2 regions of the Microbacterium sp. 10L49 genome follow, and region 2 is predicted to be linked to the other one. Evidence: riboswitches for the same ligand, from Rfam matches in the RefSeq annotation. Region 2 holds a riboswitch; the other holds the start of a gene.

Region 1 (8,391 bases), on a different contig from region 2:
GCCCCAGGTGCCACCGTCCATCCGCGGCGGCCTCGTCGGCTGCGGCGTGTACAGCCCGATCTCCTCGCCGAGCTTCTGTGTAGGCATCGCGTCGCCCTCGCCATATGGCGCCGAGATGTCGACCTGATACCCGGCATCGGCGAGACACCGCTTCCATGTCGCACCGGACTTCCGCACAGCCGAATCTTGATTGATGCCCTTCTCCGCCTCGCTGCGCCACATGTTGAAGGTGTTGTAGATGTCACCGGCCTTCGTATCGTCGAAAACCTTCCGGCTGCTAGCGAGACAGGCATGGAAGACCGGCTCGAACCCGGGCTGGGATTCCGCGATCCGATTCAGTTTCGTAAAGTTCTTGCGGCCGTCGGGCAGCCAGACCCCCGGCATGTAGTTGGCCCGATACCCGTACTGCCTTGCAACGTCCACGGTGAGTGCGGGGAACGAGGACAAGTTCTTCGGGAACGCGAGATAACTCGCGTCATCGGTCGGCTCGACGGGAATCGGCCATGTGAAACCCTCCATGGTCATGCACGTCTCCATCTGCCGGTTCGATGCGTAGTTCGGCAGGTGGTCGAGCGTGGGCGATGTGAACTGATCGGTCGGCATCACCCAGTGCGTGATGTCCTTCTCCGGGAGATCGGGCACCGGCCCGTTCGCGCTCGCGGGGGGCGTCGCGCACCCCGCGATCGGCGCGACCAGCGCGGCGACGGCGAGGACGGTGATCGTGCGGCGGTGACGCTTCGTCGCGATTCGGGTCATGCGGAGCCCTCTCTTCCCGAGCCGTTCTCGACTCTCACCGTAGAGGTTGGTCCGCGGGCCGGATCCTGACATCGCGGATCCGGAAACGCGAGAACGCGGGACCCGACGGCTCGGATCCCGCGTTCTCGATGGCTGTCAGGAGGTCAGCGCGGCGTCACCAGATGGCGGCGATACCGGCGTTCGCGGCGGTCAGGATGCCGACGAGCCAGAACATCGCCGGCGGGACGGCCTGGCCGCGCTTCTGCCGGGCCGAGCCGATGCCGATCAACGCGCCGATGATCAGCAGGATCACGAGCTTGGTGCCGATCTTGGCGTAGTTCATGCCCACGCCCTCGGGCAGTCCCCACGGGGCGGCGAGCACGAGCCCGGCGACGCCGGCGATCGCGAGACCGGTGTTCATCAGGCCGGTCATCTGCTTCTTGCCGCCGAAGGCCTGCACGGCCCATGCGCCGAACAGCGTCGCGAAGCCGATCAGATGGACGAACAGCACGATGTGGCGCAGGGTTTCCATGACCTCAGGCTAGGCCTGGGATCGCTCCGGCACCAGGAAGGCGCACCTCATCGCGCGTTCAGCCAGAGCAGTCGTCCGAGTGTGGATGCCGTGGGCGTTCCGTGTCGCGGCGATCAGCCCCGCAACGACCGGATGACCTGAGCGGTGCGCAAGGCGGCGTCGGCCGCCTCTGCGCCCTTGTCCTCCTTCGAGTCCTCGAGGCCGGCACGCTCCAGACCCTGCTGCTCATCGTCCAGCGTCAGCACGCCGAAGCCGACGGGCTTGCCGGCGTCGAGCGCGACCCGAGTGAGGCCATCGGTGGTGGCCGCCGAGACGTACTCGAAGTGCGGGGTGCCGCCGCGGATGATCACGCCGAGCGCGACCACCGCGTCCGCACCGCCCGCGAAGGCGGCCTGCGCGGCCACGGCCAGTTCGAATGAGCCGGGGACGCGCACCAGACGGTGGTTCGCCCCTGTCTCCTCGAGCACGCGCTGGGCACCCGCGATGAGGCCGTCCGTGATCGTCTCGTGCCAGGTGCCGGCGACGATCACGACATTGAGCCCGGTCGCGTCGATTCCGCCGGTGGTGGGTGCTCCTGCGCCGCTCATTCGTCGTCCCTTCCGTTCTCCGCACCATTGGCGGCCAGGGCGGCGGCGAGCTCGGACTCGCCGATGATGTGGCCCATGCGGTCGCGCTTGGTCTCGAGGTACTGGTGGTTGTTGGGGCCGACTCCGACGATCAGCGGCACCTGCTCGATGACATCGAGCCCCAGTTCGCGCAGCTGCGCGACCTTGTCCGTGTTGTTCGTCAGAAGGCGCACCTTCCTCACACCGAGGTCGGTGAGGATCCCGGCCGCCGCGGCGTAGTCGCGGGCGTCGGCGGGGAGGCCCAGCGCGAGGTTGGCATCGACCGTGTCGAGGCCCTCCTCCTGCAGGGCGTACGCGCGCAGCTTGTTGATCAGGCCGATGCCGCGTCCCTCGTGGCCTCGCATGTAGATGACGATGCCACCCTCCTGCTCGATCGCGTCGAGGGCCGCCTCCAGCTGCGGGCCGCATTCGCACTTGAGGGATCCGAACGCCTCGCCCGTCAGGCACTCCGAGTGCACCCGCACCAGCGCCGTCTCCGTCGGCTCGCCCGAGACGACCGCGATGTGGTCGGTGCCGGTGATGCGGTCCTTGTAGGCGAGGAAACGGAACACGCCGTGCGTCGTGGGCACGGTGGCGTCGGCGCGCAGGCTCACCCGGCGACGGGTGTTGTTGGCGACGCAGTCGGCCTCGTCCCGTGGGTCGACCTCGTTGAGATGCGCGATCAGCTGCTCGATCGTGATCACGGGGATCCCGTCGCGCTCGCCGAGCTCCATCAGTCCGGGCAGACGCATCATGCTGCCGTCCTCGGCGACGACCTCAGCGATCGCGCCGACCGGGCGCAGACCGGCCAGCCGCATCAGCTCGACGGCCGCCTCGGTGTGTCCGCCGCGCTGGCGCACCCCGCCGTCGACCGCACGCAGGGGCAGCACGTGCCCCGGACGGATGAGGTCGTTCGGCAGGGACGCCGCGTCGGCCAGCACGTTCAAAGTGCGGGCACGGTCGGCGGCGCTGATGCCGGTGGTGACGCCGGAGGCTGCGTCGACGCTGATCGTGTACGCGGTGCTGCGCGCGTCCTCGTTGGCCTCGACCATCGGGGGCAGGTTCAGCGCGTCGGCGATGTCGGCGGGCATGGGTGCGCACAGGTACCCGGAGGTCCAGCGCACGGTCCATGCGATCCACTCGGGGGTCGCGAGCTCGGCCGAGAGGATGACGTCGCCTTCGTTCTCGCGGTTCTCGTCATCCGCGACGAGCACGGGGCGGCCGGCGCGGAGCGACTCCAGCGCCTCGGCGATCGTGGAAAGGCTCATCGCGAGCCTCCTTCCGGTGTGGCGGCGCGGTCGGCGCCGGCGTCTGCGGCACGGAACGCGAGCAGCCGCTCGACGTGCCGGGCGAGGATGTCGGTCTCCAGGTTCACCCGGTCGCCGACGGCGCGGGATCCGAGCGTGGTCGCCGCGAGGGTCTCGGGGATGAGCGAAACCTCGAACCAGTCCTGTGGGGTTGAATCGGTCCCTGAGCCTGTCGAAGGGGGCTCGCTGACTGCGCTCACGGTCAGCGATGTGCCGTCGACCGAGATGGATCCCTTGTCCACGACGAGCGGGGCGAGGTCGTGCGGCAGCGAGATGCGCAGCACGCTCCACTGTGCACCGGGCCGCACCTCGAGCACTTCACCGACGCCGTCGACGTGGCCCTGCACGATGTGGCCGCCGAGGCGGGCGCCGACCGGCATCGCCTTCTCGATGTTCACCCGCGTGCCCACCGTCGCGCTGCCGATCGCGGCGACATCGAGCGTCTGCTTCATGACGTCGGTGTCGAAGGTGTCGGAGGTGGATCCGACCACGGTGAGGCACACGCCGCTCACGGCGATGGACTCGCCGTGCACCGCGTCGGACGCGGCCTTCGGGGCGCGCACGGTCAGGCGCCAGCCGTCGCCGGCGGGCGTGATCGCAGTGATCTCGCCGATCTCCTCGATGATTCCGGTGAACATCAGGCTTCTCCTTCGCTCCGGGAGGGGTCGTTCCGGGAGGTGTTCTCGTCTGCGGGGACGGCGTTCACCGTCGCGTCGTTTTCGGCGGCGGCCGGCCGGGCGATCGCCAGCAGATCCGGGCCGAGCGGCAGCCACTCATCGACGACCAGGCGCCGGGCTTCACCGATCGAGGACACGCCGATGTCGCCGAGGGCCAGCTTCGGTCCGCCGATCAGCACGGGGGCCAGGTAGGCCAGGACCTCGTCCATCAGCCCTTCGGCGAGGAACGCACTGGCCAGGGTCGGCCCGCCTTCCACGAAGACGCGCTGGATCCCACGATCGCGGAGATCCGCGAGGATCGTGGTGAGGTCGTGCTCGGTGTAGAACAGCGGCGCGTGCGGATGGCGGCGCACGGCGGCCTCGGCGGGAGTCTCCCTCGCGCCGATGACCACGGGGACGGGCTGGCGGGGGAGCAGGGCATCGCCGTCGCGGGCGGTGAGGGCAGGGTCGTCGGCCAGCACCGTGCCGGTGCCCACGATGATCGCGTCGGCCGCGGCACGACGGCGGTGCACGTCGGCGCGGGCCGCGGGGCCGGTGATCCATTGGCTGGATCCGTCCGCCGCGGCGGCGCGGCCGTCCAGGCTCTGCGCCCACTTCACCGTCACATGCGGACGGCCGAGGCGCTGCACCGTGAGCCAGTCGCCGATCAGAGCCTCGGCGGCGTCGGCCTGCTCACCGGCGACGACGTCGAGGCCGGCGGCGCGCATCCGCTCCGCGCCGCCGCCGGATCGCACGCCAGGATCGTCGAGCGCGTAGACGACGCGGGCCACGCCGGCGTCGATGAGTGCCTGGGCGCACGGACCGGTGCGGCCGGTGTGATTGCACGGTTCGAGCGTCACCACGGCGGTCGCGCCGCGGAGCTGGGCCGGTGCGAGCTTCGAGAGCGCATCGACCTCGGCGTGCGGGGTTCCCGCACCACGGTGCCAGCCCTCGGCGAGCACGTCGCCGGTGGGGGAGAGGATCACGGCGCCGACCTGCGGGTTCAGCCCGCGCGGTCCGCGGCGCGCGATCTCGAGCGCGTGCGTCATCGCCGCCCGCTCCGCCGCTGTCGCCGTCATGTCGCCTTCTTCATCCTGGTCCAGATCACCGGGGTCGGGGCGCACGTCGATCGTGCGTGCTGCCTCTCATCCGGACTCGCGAGCCTTCGCTCGCATCACCGTCGGTCCCGGAATTGCACCGGATCGGCCTCGGATCCGTGTCGGATCCTCGGTTCGCGGACTGTCACCGCCGGTTCGGATTCTCACCGACCCCGGAGCACGTTGTGTTGCTCTCAGCTTAGTCAACGCGCGGATGCCGGTTTCATTCCGGCGGATGCATCTGTGACTCCCCATGTCGTTCCGGCTCACTTCAGCAGCCGCGACAGCCGACGGTCCGCGAGCACCTTGCCGCCGGTCTGGCAGGTGGGGCAGTACTCCAGCGATCTGTCGGCGAAGAACACACTGCGCACCGTGTCGCCGCACACCGGGCAGGGTTCCCCCCTGCGGGCGTGCACCTGCATCCCTCGTCGTTTCGCGTCCTTGAGTTCGGCGGGCGGCTTGCCGCTCGCCTCTGCCACGGCCTCACGCAACGTCGACTGCATCGCGTCGTACAGTCCGGTGACCTCTGCCTTGTCAAGACCGCCGGCGGGCGCGTACGGCGACATCCGAGCAACATGCAGGATCTCGTCCGAGTAGGCGTTGCCGATGCCGCCGATCACCGCCTGGTCCCGCAACAGGCCCTTGATCTGCGTGCGCCGGCCCTCGAGCAGCGCCGCGAAGACGTCGCGGGTGAAGGACGGATCCAACGGATCAGGCCCCAGTCGTGCGATGCCGGGAACGTCGGCCGGATCGCGGACGACGTACACGGCAAGGGACTTCTTCGTGCCCGCCTCGGTGAGGTCGAAGCCGCTGCCGTCGTCGAACGCGATCCGCAACGCGATCGGCGACTTGCCCGGGCGGATCAGCGTGGTGGGGAGGGCGTCGTACCAGCGCAGCCATCCGGCCTTGGCGAGGTGGAAGACGAGGTGCAGGTGCGGTTCGGTGTCGCTCTTCAGCGTCAGATCCACGAATTTTCCGTGGCGTGCTGCACCGTCGATCTGTGACCCCGCCAGTGCGGTCACGGGCGGGTCGAAGGTCTTCAGCGCCGCGATCGCCGACACCGAGGCGCGGGTGATGGTGAGCCCGACCGCGCGCTCCGCGAGGAAGTCGACCAGCCCCTGCACCTCAGGCATCTCCGGCATGGGATCATCCTGCCACCCCGGTGCGACATCGGGGGCAGGGCGGTCCGGATGACGGTCGCCGACGCGCTCAGGGGAGGGCTCAGCCGAGGTCGATCGGCCAGTCCACGGGAGCGCGGTCGTCGGTGCGCAGCAGTGCGCCGCTCCATCCATCGTCCCGCCCTCGCGGCCCCGGCAGCCCCTGCCGCAGGAGGCCTTCGTAGCGGAACCCGAGCGCCCGGGCGCTCCGCGCCGACGGCACGTTGCCGACCACGGCGCGCCACCGGATGCGGGCGAGACCCAGCTCGGCGAATCCCCAGTCGATCACGGCGCGGGCGGCCTCGGTGAGGTATCCGCGTCCGCGCGCAGGCGCGGCCACCCAGTAGCCGAGCTCGGCGTCGCCGCCCGTCGGGTGCTCGACGATGTGATGCAGTCCGATCGATGCGATCAGCGTGCCGTCGGCGTATGCCGCCCACACCGTCTGGGATCCGTCCTCCCACCACTCGCCGACGAGCCGGACGTAGTCTTCGGCGTCCGCGCGACCGTAGGGGCTCGGCACAGTGGTCCAGCGCGGGATCTCCGGGTCCTGGCACGCCTCCGAGATCGCGTCGACGTCGGCGGAAGTCGGGGCGCGCAGCACCAGTCGCTCCGTACGGAGGGTCACCGGGCGCATCCGTGTCGCCTAGAGGGCGATGCGGCGGAGCAGGCCGACCTTGTCGTACACCTGGGCGAGGGTCCGGTCGGCGACTTCGTCGGCGCGGGCGGCGTTGGCGGCGAGGATCCGGTCCAGCTCGGCGGGATCCGCGAGCAGCTCGTTCGCGCGGTCGCGCACCGGGCCGAACTCGTTCACGACGACCTCGGCGAGCCCCTTCTTGAAGTCGCCATAGCCGCGGCCCGCGTACTCGTCCTCGATGGACGCGATCTGACGGCCGGTGAGGGCTGCGTAGATCGTCAGCAGGTTGGAGACGCCGGGCTTGTCCTCGCGGTCGTACCGGACGGATCCTTCGTTGTCGGTCACGGCGCGCATGATCTTCTTCGCCGACTTGGCCGGGTCGTCCAGCAGCCACAGCACGCCGGCGTCCGACTCGGCCGACTTCGACATCTTCGAGGTGGGGCTCTGCAGGTCGTAGATGCGCGCGGTGTCCTTCTGGATCACCGGGATCGGCACCACGAACGTCTCGCCGTAGCGCGCGTTGAACCGCTCCGCGAGGTCGCGGGTCAGCTCGACGTGCTGCTTCTGATCGTCGCCCACCGGCACGACATCCGTCTGGTAGAGCAGGATGTCGGCGGCCATCAGCACCGGGTACGTGAACAGGCCTACCGAGGTCGCGTCGGTGCCGTACCGTGCCGACTTGTCCTTGAACTGGGTCATGCGACCGGCCTCGCCGAACCCGGTAATGGTCGACAGGATCCACGCGAGCTCGGCATGCGCGCGCACATGCGACTGCACGTACAGCGTCGACTTCGACGGCTCGATCCCCGCCGCGATGTACTGGGCGGCGGTGCGGCGGGTCTTCTCCCGGAGCTCCGCCGGGTCGTTCGGCTGGGTCAGCGCGTGCAGGTCGACCACGGAGAAGAACGCGTCGTAGGAGTTCTGCAGGTCCCGCCACTGCAGCAGCGCCCCGATGTAGTTGCCGGCCTGGAGGGAGTCGGCGGAGGGCTGCATTCCGGAGTAGAGGCGGGGTTTCGTCACAGAACAATCCTATGGGGACGGGATCGAGCGCCCGACCGTGCGTTCGGAGCCTCGACCACAGCGCGGCGACGCACCGGGCGGCAGCTCAGTACGTGTAGTCGACGATGACCGGAGTGTGGTCGCTCCAGCGCTCGGCGTAGGTGGCGGCGCGCGCGACGCGGTAGTTCGTCGCCCGTGCCGCGAGAGGTGCCGTGGCGAGGTGGTAGTCGATGCGCCAGCCGGAGTCGTTGTCGAAGGCCTGGCCGCGCATGGTCCACCAGGTGTACGGGCCGGCGACCTCGCCCGCAGCGACGCGTCCCACATCGACCCAGCCGAGGCCCTTGCCGTCGCCCTCTGCCACGAAGGGGCGCGTGTCGCTGAGCTGGCCCACCATTCCCCGGCCGATGCCCTCCTGACCGATCGCAGGTTCCCCCGCGGCGCCGAGGAAACGGTCGAAGTACGCACGCTCGCGCGCGAGGAAGCCGGCCTTCTTGACGTTGCCCTTCCAGTTCAGGATGTCGAGGGGCCGATGCCCGACGTTGAGATCGCCCGTGACGAGCGAGAGGGCGTCGTCTGCACCCAGCTCGCCCATGCGCGTGGTCATCGCGTCGAGGAACTTCCACTTCTCGTCCTGCTTGGGGGTGTCCGCCTCACCGCTGTGCACGTAGG
Region 2 (8,391 bases):
GGGCGCGCGTCGCATCGCGGTGATCTCCGCGGGGCTCAGCAACCCGTCCTCCACGCGGATGCTCGCCGACCGCCTCGCGGCGGAGACCGCGCACCGGCTCACCGAGCTCGGCTCCGAGGTCAGCGTCGACGTGATCGAGCTGCGCGATCTCGCGCACGACATCACGAACAACCTGCTCACGGGGTTCGCGCCGCCGGCGCTGGACTCGGCGATCAACACGGTGATCTCGGCCGACGGCGTGATCGCCGTGACGCCGATCTTCTCGACGAGTTACTCCGGTCTGTTCAAGTCGTTCATCGACGTGCTGGATCCGGATGCGCTCACCGGCAAGCCCGTCCTGATCGGCGCGAACGCGGGCACGGCACGGCACTCGCTCGCGATCGACTACGCGATCCGTCCGCTGTTCACCTACCTGCACGCCGAGCCGGTGCCCACCGGGGTGTTCGCGGCGTCGAGCGACTGGGGTGCGAAGGCCGACGAGATCGCGCCGCTCAGCACGCGCGTCGAGCGCGGGGCGCGCGAGCTCGCCGAGGCGATGGCCCGCCGGGAGCCGGCGGCCGACAAGGATCCGTTCGACCCGGGCAACTACCTCGGCGAAGGCCGCTCCTTCGGTCATCTGCTCGGAGGCCTCGCGGGGGAGTAGCCGCTCCAGCGCATCGGGGCATGACGCCGCCGACGAATGTCCGTGGGACATCGTACGGTGGCGTCATGCCCCTTCTCACTGCGTTCGACGCCCTTCTCAGCGAGCTCGACGGCTCCCTCCTGCGCGCCGGAGACGATGGATTCGATGCGGCTCGCCGTCCATGGAACCTCTCGATAGACCAGCTTCCGGCCGCGGTGGCGACGCCTGCGGGTCTCGACGATCTGCGCAGGATCCTCGCCGCCGCGCACGAGGCCGGAACGCCGATCGCCGTGCAACCCAGCGGACATGGCGCCTCCGGCGACCTTGCCGGCGCGGTGATCGTCCGGACGGCGGCGTTCGACCGGCTCGACATCGACCTCGCGGCCGGCGTCGTGGTGGTCGGCAGCGGCGTGCGCTGGGGTGCGGTGGTGGACGCCCTGGAAGGCACCGGCTGGGCGGCCCCCGCGGGCACGAGTCCCGTCGTCTCGGTCGCCGGGTACACGCTCGGCGGCGGACACTCCTGGTTCAGCCGCACCGCCGGACTCGGCTCCGACAACCTGCGCGCGGCGTGGGTGCTGCGACCCGACGGTACGCACGAGCGCATCGACGACGACAGCGACCGCGAGGCCATGTGGGCGCTCCGCGGCGCCGGCGGCGTGGTCGGCATCGTGACCGCGCTCGAGATCGACCTCGTTCGTGCTCCGGAGCAGTGGGGCGCCTCTCTGACGTTCGATGCGGCGGACTCCGCTGCCGTGATCCGCGCCGTGCGGGACCTCGCCGCGTCCGCGCCGGCGACGCTCAACGTGTTCACGAACTCGATGCGGATGCCGGATGCGCCGATGCTGCCCGAGGAGATCCGCGGAAAGAGCTTCGTGACGGTGCAGGCCCTGTCCTCCCATGGTGCGGCAGACGCGTTCCTGGAGGGCGTGCGCCGGGCCGGCGCCGTCCAGCGCGAGACCTCAGGCCCCACCTCGCCCGCCGGGCTCGCGGCGGCATCGGGTGAGCCGACGGATCCGACCGCGGGCCGGGGCGCCTCCCTCGCCCTCGACCGGCTCGACGATGCCACGATCGACGCGCTGGTGCAGTTCCGCCAGGCGCCCGAGCAGTCGCCGATCGTCGGGATCGATCTGCGCATGCTGGGGGGCGCCCTCGACGCACCACGGCGGTCCGGCTTCGCCTCCCTGGCCTCGGCGTCATGGCTTCTGCATGCGCTCGTGCCGAACTTCCCGGGCGCGCCGGCCGAGCCCGGCGACGCGAGCATCGCGGGCCTCCTCGAACTGCTCGCCCCGGTCGCGGCCGACCGGACGGTGCCGACCTTCCTCACGCCCGGTCAGACGCTCGAGCGGTGCGCCACGGCGGCCGACCTCGATCGGCTCCGGGCGATCCGAGCGAGCGCGGATCCTGACGGCGTGCTGCACGAGGGACGCCTGCCGCGCTGAGGCCCACTGTGCAGCGCAGAGATCAGCTGTGCCGCGCCCCGGCGGCGTCGGCCACGGCCGGGGCCTCGGCGCGCACGCCGACCCGCGTCGGGCCCCGGTGCGGGCGTCGAGCGGTCGTCAGTCGATCGCGGCGAGGCTCTGCACCGTGGCCGAGACGGCCTCGGCGAGCTCACGGCCCTTCACGGAGAAGTGGCGGCGGAAGTAGTCCTGGTGCTCATCGTGCTCATGGAAATGGTGCGGCGTGAGCACAGCGGAGAACACCGGGACGTCCGTTTCCAGTTGCACGCGCATGAGGGCGTCGACGACGGATCCGGCGACGAAATCGTGCCGGTAGATCCCGCCGTCCACGACGAGAGCGCTCGCGGCGATGCCCTGGTAGCGTCCTGTGCGCGCGAGACGCTTCGCGTGCAGGGGGATCTCGAACGCGCCGGGGACCCGGAACACGTCGACCTCGTCGAAGCCGAGCTCCGCGAGACATTCGACGAATGCGGAGACCGTCTGCTCGACGATCTCGGCGTGCCACTGCGCGGCGACGATGGCGATTCTGGGCATGGTGGACTGCTCCTTCTGTCCTCTCTCATCCGGACTGTGACCGTCGGCTCCGGAATCGCACCGGATCGGCGGTCCCCGCCATGGGGACCGTTCGCGGGCTCGCGCGGACATGCCGCGACACCGCCGGTGGGGACTTGCACCCCGCCCTGAGGACACGACGACGCTATCACCGTGGGACGCGCCACCAGGACACCCGCATCTCCGCGGCAGGACCTGGCGGCCGGGACCTGGCCGGCCGCGGGCGCGGCTCGAATGCCGAGCGGCGATCCACCGGGCCTCAGCGCGGCGCGGTGGCGTCCCCGGTCAGGCGGTACGCCGTCTCGGGCCGGCCCGGCGTGCCGTAGCGCGGGGCGCGGATCGCGACGTGCTGCGCGACGAGGTGCTCCAGGTATCGGCGCGCAGTGACCCTGGAGACGCCGACGAGAGGCGCGGCCTCGCCGGCCGAGAGGTCGCCGTGCGCGCGCAGCACTGCGGTGACGGCGTGCAGCGTCTCGGCGGCGAGCCCCTTCGGCAGGGCGATCGTGCCGGTCGCCGGACCTCCGATGAGGGCGTCGATCTCCTCCTGGCTGGCGGCGCCGGCGAGACCGGCCGCGCGTTCGTGACGATCGCGGAACTGCTGCAGACGCTCGCGGAAGACCGCGAACGGGAAGGGCTTGAGCAGGTACTGCGCCACACCGAGCGCCGACATCCGCCGCACAGCCTCGACATCACGCACGCTGGTCACCGCGATCACCTCGATCGCACTGCCGGCACCGCGGATGCGGCGCAGCACGTCGATGCCCGATCCATCCGGCATCGTGAGATCCAGCAGGACCAGGTCGATCCGCCCCGCGTCCGCGGAGAGGGCGTTGAGCGCCGCCCGCACGCCGGTGCACTCTCCGACGACCTCGAACCCATCGAGCCGGGCGATGTAGGCCGCGTGGAGCTCGAGTGTGAGCGGGTCGTCGTCGACGAGCAGCACTCCGATCATGCGGTTCTCCCTTCACGCCCGATGCCGGGCAGCGTCACACGGAATGCCGTGGGCTCGGTGGAGAGCTCGACGCTTCCGCCCGCGGCCGTCACGATGTCCCGGACGAGCGCGAGCCCCACTCCGCGCCCCGAGCGGTCGCTGGGCTTGGTGGAGAAGCCGTGCTCGAAGATCCGCTCCCGGAGCTCGACCGGGATGCCGGGGCCTCCGTCCGAGACGGTGATCGCGACGGCTCCGCCGTCGGCGGCGGCCACGTCGACACGCACCCAGCGGTCGGCGCCGGACTCCGCCTGAGACGCGGCGTCGAGGGCGTTGTCGATGAGATTGCCGACGAGGGCGACCGCGTCGACGGGGGTCAGATCCGCGCGCGGCGCCGCCGGATCCACGTGCACGTGCCAGCGCACGCCGCGCTCCTTCGCCTGCGAGGCCTTGCCCAGCAGGAGTGCGCCGAGCGTCGGATCCCCATCCCGCAGCGTCATCTGATCGATCACGGACTGGCTCTGCGCGGAGGTTTCCGACAGCAGGGCGATCGCCTCCTCGCGTCGGTCGAGTTCCAGGAGCGACAACGCCGTGTGCAGGCGGTTGCCGTGCTCGTGCGTCTGTGCGCGCAGCGCCTCGCCGAGTGTGCGCACCGACTCGTAGCCGGCCACCGCCTCCCGCACGTCGCGGGCGTCGAGATCGCCGGTGATGCGCCGTGTCGCGAGCCGCGCGAACACGGCGCCCAGCGCGCCGAGCGCGACGACGGCCAGGGTGAGGAGCAGGATCACCGGCAGGCGTCGCAGCAGGGCGCCGCCCAGCGACTCCACGGTCACCCCTGCCGACACCCAGCCGACGACCGTCCCTGCGGCGTCGCGGACGGGAGCGATGGTGCGCACGGACGGGCCGAGGGTTCCCGTGTACTGCTCGGTGAGGGCGCGGTCGTCGCGGGGGATCGTGCCGATGTAGTGCCCGCCGACCTGCGCCGGATCCGGGTGCGTGAGCCGCACGCCGTGTCCGTCCATGACGGTGATGAAGTCCAGCCCCGCGCCCGTGCGCACGGACTCGACGTAGCTGCGCAGGTCCGCCTCCGCGGCGGAACGGTCCGTCGCGGTCACGGCCGTTTCGATCTCCGGGGCGACGGAGAGCGCCCGCGCGATCGCGGCCGTGACGTGCTCGGCCTCCTGCCGTGCCGAGGTCTGCGCCTCCCAGGTGAGGAACGCGCCGATCGCCACGCCGATCAGCAGCACGGATCCGATCAGCAGCGCGAACACGCGCGAAGCCGCACTGCGCACGCCGCCGCGTCTTGTCGTCGCCATCGCCGATCCGGACCTCCTCAGACAGTATGCGCGAGTCGCGGCGCGCAGTGCGGCCTGCTCAGATTTCGCCCCGGTTTCAATACGAACAGAACTCGCCGCCGGGCGTCGTCGCTGCGCACCATGGTCGACACGGCCCGCCCGACGTGGTGCGGGCGTCCTGTTCACTCAGCGGAGGCGATGATGGCTCTCACCGAAGGTTTCAGACTCCCGCGGCACGACTGGCGCCGCGGCAAGAACTCCTGGGACAAGCACACCTGGCTCTACTTGTCCGTACTCGTGGCGGTCGGCCTCGGAATAGCGGTGGGACTCCTGTTCCCGCAGTTCGCACAGGGCCTCGAGCCCATCGGCAAGGGGTTCGTGAGCCTCATCAAGATGATGATCGCGCCGATCATCTTCTGCACGATCGTGATCGGCGTCGGATCGATCGCCAAGGCGGCGACGGTCGGCAAGATCGGCGGACTCGCGCTGATCTACTTCATGGTCATGTCGACCTTCGCCCTCGCGATCGGCCTGATCGTCGGCAACATCATCCACCCGGGTGAGGGTCTGCACATGGCCGGCGCGACCTACGAGGCGGCCACGACCGAGGCCAAGACGACGCAGGACTTCATCCTCGGCATCATCCCCGCCACGTTCTTCGGCGCCTTCACCGGCGAGAGCGTGCTGCAGGTGCTCTTCATCGCGCTCCTCGTCGGTTTCGCGCTGCAGGGGCTCGGAGATCGAGGCGCGCCCATCATGGGAGCGATCAAGCACCTGCAGACGCTCGTGTTCCGCGTGCTCGGAATGATCCTGTGGCTCGCCCCCCTCGGTGCGTTCGGCGCGATCGCGGCAGTGGTCGGCAAGACCGGCGTCGCGGCGATCTGGAGCCTCGGGATCCTCCTCGGCGCGTTCTACCTGACCTGCATCGTGTTCATCGTCGTGGTGCTCGGCGGGATCCTGAAGCTCGTCGCCGGGGTGAACATCTTCCAGCTGATGAAGTACCTCGGGCGTGAGTACCTGCTGATCGTCGGGACGTCCTCGTCGGAATCGGCACTGCCTCGGCTGATCGCGAAGATGGAGCATCTGGGTGTGGCCAAGCCCGTGGTGGGCATCACCGTGCCGACCGGCTACTCCTTCAACCTCGACGGCACCGCGATCTACCTGACCATGGCGTCACTGTTCATCGCGACCGGTCTGGGGCAGCCGATGTCCATCCCGGAGCAGATCGGCCTGCTCGTGTTCATGATCATCGCGAGCAAGGGCGCGGCCGGCGTCACCGGCGCCGGACTCGCGACCCTCGCCGGTGGCCTGCAGGCCTACCGTCCCGATCTCGTGAACGGGGTCGGAGTGATCGTGGGGATCGACCGTTTCATGTCTGAAGGGCGCGCGCTGACCAACTTCACGGGGAACGCCGTCGCCACGATCCTCATCGGCACCTGGACGAAGCAGATCGATGCGGAGCAGGTGCGTCAGGTGCTCTCCGGCGCACGGCCGTTCGACGAGTCGCTGCTGGACGGCGTGGGGCACGACGGGCAGCCGGCCGTGCAGGACGGAGCCGAGCCTGTCAGCACCGAGACGCTCGGGCACGCGGCGGTCGAGGAGATGGCCGCGAAGCAGCAGCGGGCGCGGGCCCGCGCCGAGCGCGGCTGACCCGAATCGCCGGGATCGAGCCGGGGCAGGGAGCGCAGACGACGGCTCCCCGCTTCGGCTCGTCGGCTGTCGCAGCCTCTCGCCGCGACCAGGGGCGATAGCGTCGGAGCATGCCCGTCGTTCAGGCCGCCGTCGTCGTCCCCATCCCGCCCGTGCTCGCGTACGCGGTTTCGCAGACCACAGGAGAGGTGCGGCGCCGCTGGGATGGCTTCATCCGGGCGCAGCACTTTCTTGATGGCGCGACGACGCCGGCCAAGGGCGTGCGCACGTTCACCCGGCAGCGATTCGGGCTGTCGATGATCACCCACTACGTCTCGTACGCGCCGCCGACGAACGTCGGGATGGTGATGGAGAAGGGCCCGTGGTTCTTCCGCACGCTCGGTGCGGGGTGGCGCTTCGAACCCGTAGACGGAGGCACGCGCGCGGTCTGGAAATACAACTTCACCTGCCGCCCGACCTGGCTCGCACCGGTCGCGGAGCGGATCGGGACCGTCGTTCTCGGGTATGAGGTCCGCCGCAGGATCGCCGGCTTCGCGCGCGGCTGTGCGGATCCGGTCGTGCTCGAAGCCGCGGGTGCAACGCTCGCCGAGACCTGAACCAGGCCGGTCAGTACCAGTTGTTCGACACCTCGTGCGCCCAGGCTCCGCAGGGGGATCCGTAGCGGTCCTGGATGTAGCTGAGGCCCCAGTCGATCTGGGTGTTCCCGTTGGTGCGCCAGTCCGCCCCCGCCGCCGCGAGCTTGTCAGCCGGGAGAGCCTGCGGGATCCCGTAGGCCCCGCTGTCCGGGTTCAGGGCATCCGCCCGCCAGCTCGACTCCTGCATCCACAGCCGGTACAGGCACGGGAACTGATCCTGGCCCCAGCCGTAATTGCCGAGCTGCTCGGCGGCATACGCCTGGGCTCCGGCCGGATCGACATCGACGCCACCGCTGCCCAGATCGCCGCCGCCCCCGCCCCCGCCGCCGCTGCCGCCGCTGTCGGATCCGCTGTTCGCCGCGGCCTCCCGCTCCTGCTCGGCGACCTGCTGGCCGATCCGATAGCGTCGCTCCACGTCGGCCGTGGTGTTCTTCAGGGCGGCCAGCTGCGAGTACAACGTGGTGACGTGGCCCTGCAGATCGGCGACGGCGGCGGCTTCCGCGTCGGCGGCGGCTTTCGCCTTCTGCGCCGCGTCCTCGGCAGAGGTCGCGAGGGCGTCCCTGGCCGCGCGGGCGACCTGCGCCTGATCCTGCAGCGACGTGGCGACGCCCTGCACGGCGATCGCGCGTTCGCCGAGCTTCGCCCAGGTCGCGTCGAGCTGCTGCAGTGCGCCGAGGCGCGTGAGCAGCTCGTCCGGATCCGCCGAGGTGAAGAGCCGCACGGTGAGGGGCGACGCGGTCTCGGCACGCGCGCGGGCGGCGATCAGCGAACCGACTTGCTCGTGCGTCTGCTGCACGGTCTGCTCGGCTGCCGCGGCCTGCACGCCCAGCTCGTCCGCCCGGTGCGCGGCAGCGTCCGCGTCGGCACGAGCCGCGTCCGCCGCCTGGGCCGCCTTCATCGCCGCGGTCGAGGCGTCGGCGGCCTTCTGCTGAGCGGTCGCGAGGGCGTCGTTGATGCGGGTGATCTGATCTTGCGTGGCCTGTTCGTTTCCCTGGGCGTTCTGCACGTCCTGCCACGAGGGGTAGTCGTCGGCATATGCCGGTGCGGCCACCGCGAGCGGCACCGTCAGCAGCACGCCGGCCACGAGCGCCAGGAGCGGGCGCGAGGCGCGTGCTCTGCGCCCGGGCGCAGGTGCGGCGGCGCCGGAGGGAAGGATCACCCTTCGACGCTAACCCCGCTCGCTGTGGATTCCCACCCCTGCCGGTGGATGCGCGGACGACGAAGGGCGCCGACGATCCCTCGTCGGCGCCCT

Evidence for each region. A riboswitch is a leader RNA that binds a small molecule or an ion and turns the genes downstream of it on or off. The one in region 2 is predicted to bind FMN.
Region 1: it holds a riboswitch for FMN, as region 2 does, so the genes downstream of both, ribD (bifunctional diaminohydroxyphosphoribosylaminopyrimidine deaminase/5-amino-6-(5-phosphoribosylamino)uracil reductase RibD) here and AC1DCT_RS04165 (6,7-dimethyl-8-ribityllumazine synthase) in region 2, are expected to answer to the same signal.

What each region holds. Positions count from the first base shown of each region.
Region 1 is NZ_JBFTIW010000004.1:690,238-698,628, forward strand. It holds gene AC1DCT_RS16170 (hypothetical protein) at 1-756, opposite strand, end outside; gene AC1DCT_RS16175 (Fe-S protein) at 911-1,267, opposite strand; gene ribH (6,7-dimethyl-8-ribityllumazine synthase) at 1,381-1,854, opposite strand; gene ribA (GTP cyclohydrolase II) at 1,851-3,140, opposite strand; gene AC1DCT_RS16190 (riboflavin synthase) at 3,137-3,817, opposite strand; gene ribD (bifunctional diaminohydroxyphosphoribosylaminopyrimidine deaminase/5-amino-6-(5-phosphoribosylamino)uracil reductase RibD) at 3,817-4,914, opposite strand; FMN riboswitch at 4,968-5,117, opposite strand; gene AC1DCT_RS16200 (Fpg/Nei family DNA glycosylase) at 5,199-6,074, opposite strand; gene AC1DCT_RS16205 (GNAT family N-acetyltransferase) at 6,154-6,723, opposite strand; gene trpS (tryptophan--tRNA ligase) at 6,733-7,743, opposite strand; gene AC1DCT_RS16215 (exodeoxyribonuclease III) at 7,829-8,391, opposite strand, start outside.
Region 2 is NZ_JBFTIW010000001.1:868,406-876,796, reverse strand. It holds gene AC1DCT_RS04175 (FMN reductase) at 1-643, shown strand, start outside; gene AC1DCT_RS04170 (FAD-binding oxidoreductase) at 709-2,061, shown strand; partial or broken gene AC1DCT_RS04165 (6,7-dimethyl-8-ribityllumazine synthase) at 2,179-2,619, opposite strand; FMN riboswitch at 2,627-2,771, opposite strand; gene AC1DCT_RS04160 (response regulator) at 2,891-3,583, opposite strand; gene AC1DCT_RS04155 (ATP-binding protein) at 3,580-4,875, opposite strand; gene AC1DCT_RS04150 (cation:dicarboxylate symporter family transporter) at 5,056-6,504, shown strand; gene AC1DCT_RS04145 (SRPBCC family protein) at 6,615-7,100, shown strand; gene AC1DCT_RS04140 (aggregation-promoting factor C-terminal-like domain-containing protein) at 7,111-8,298, opposite strand.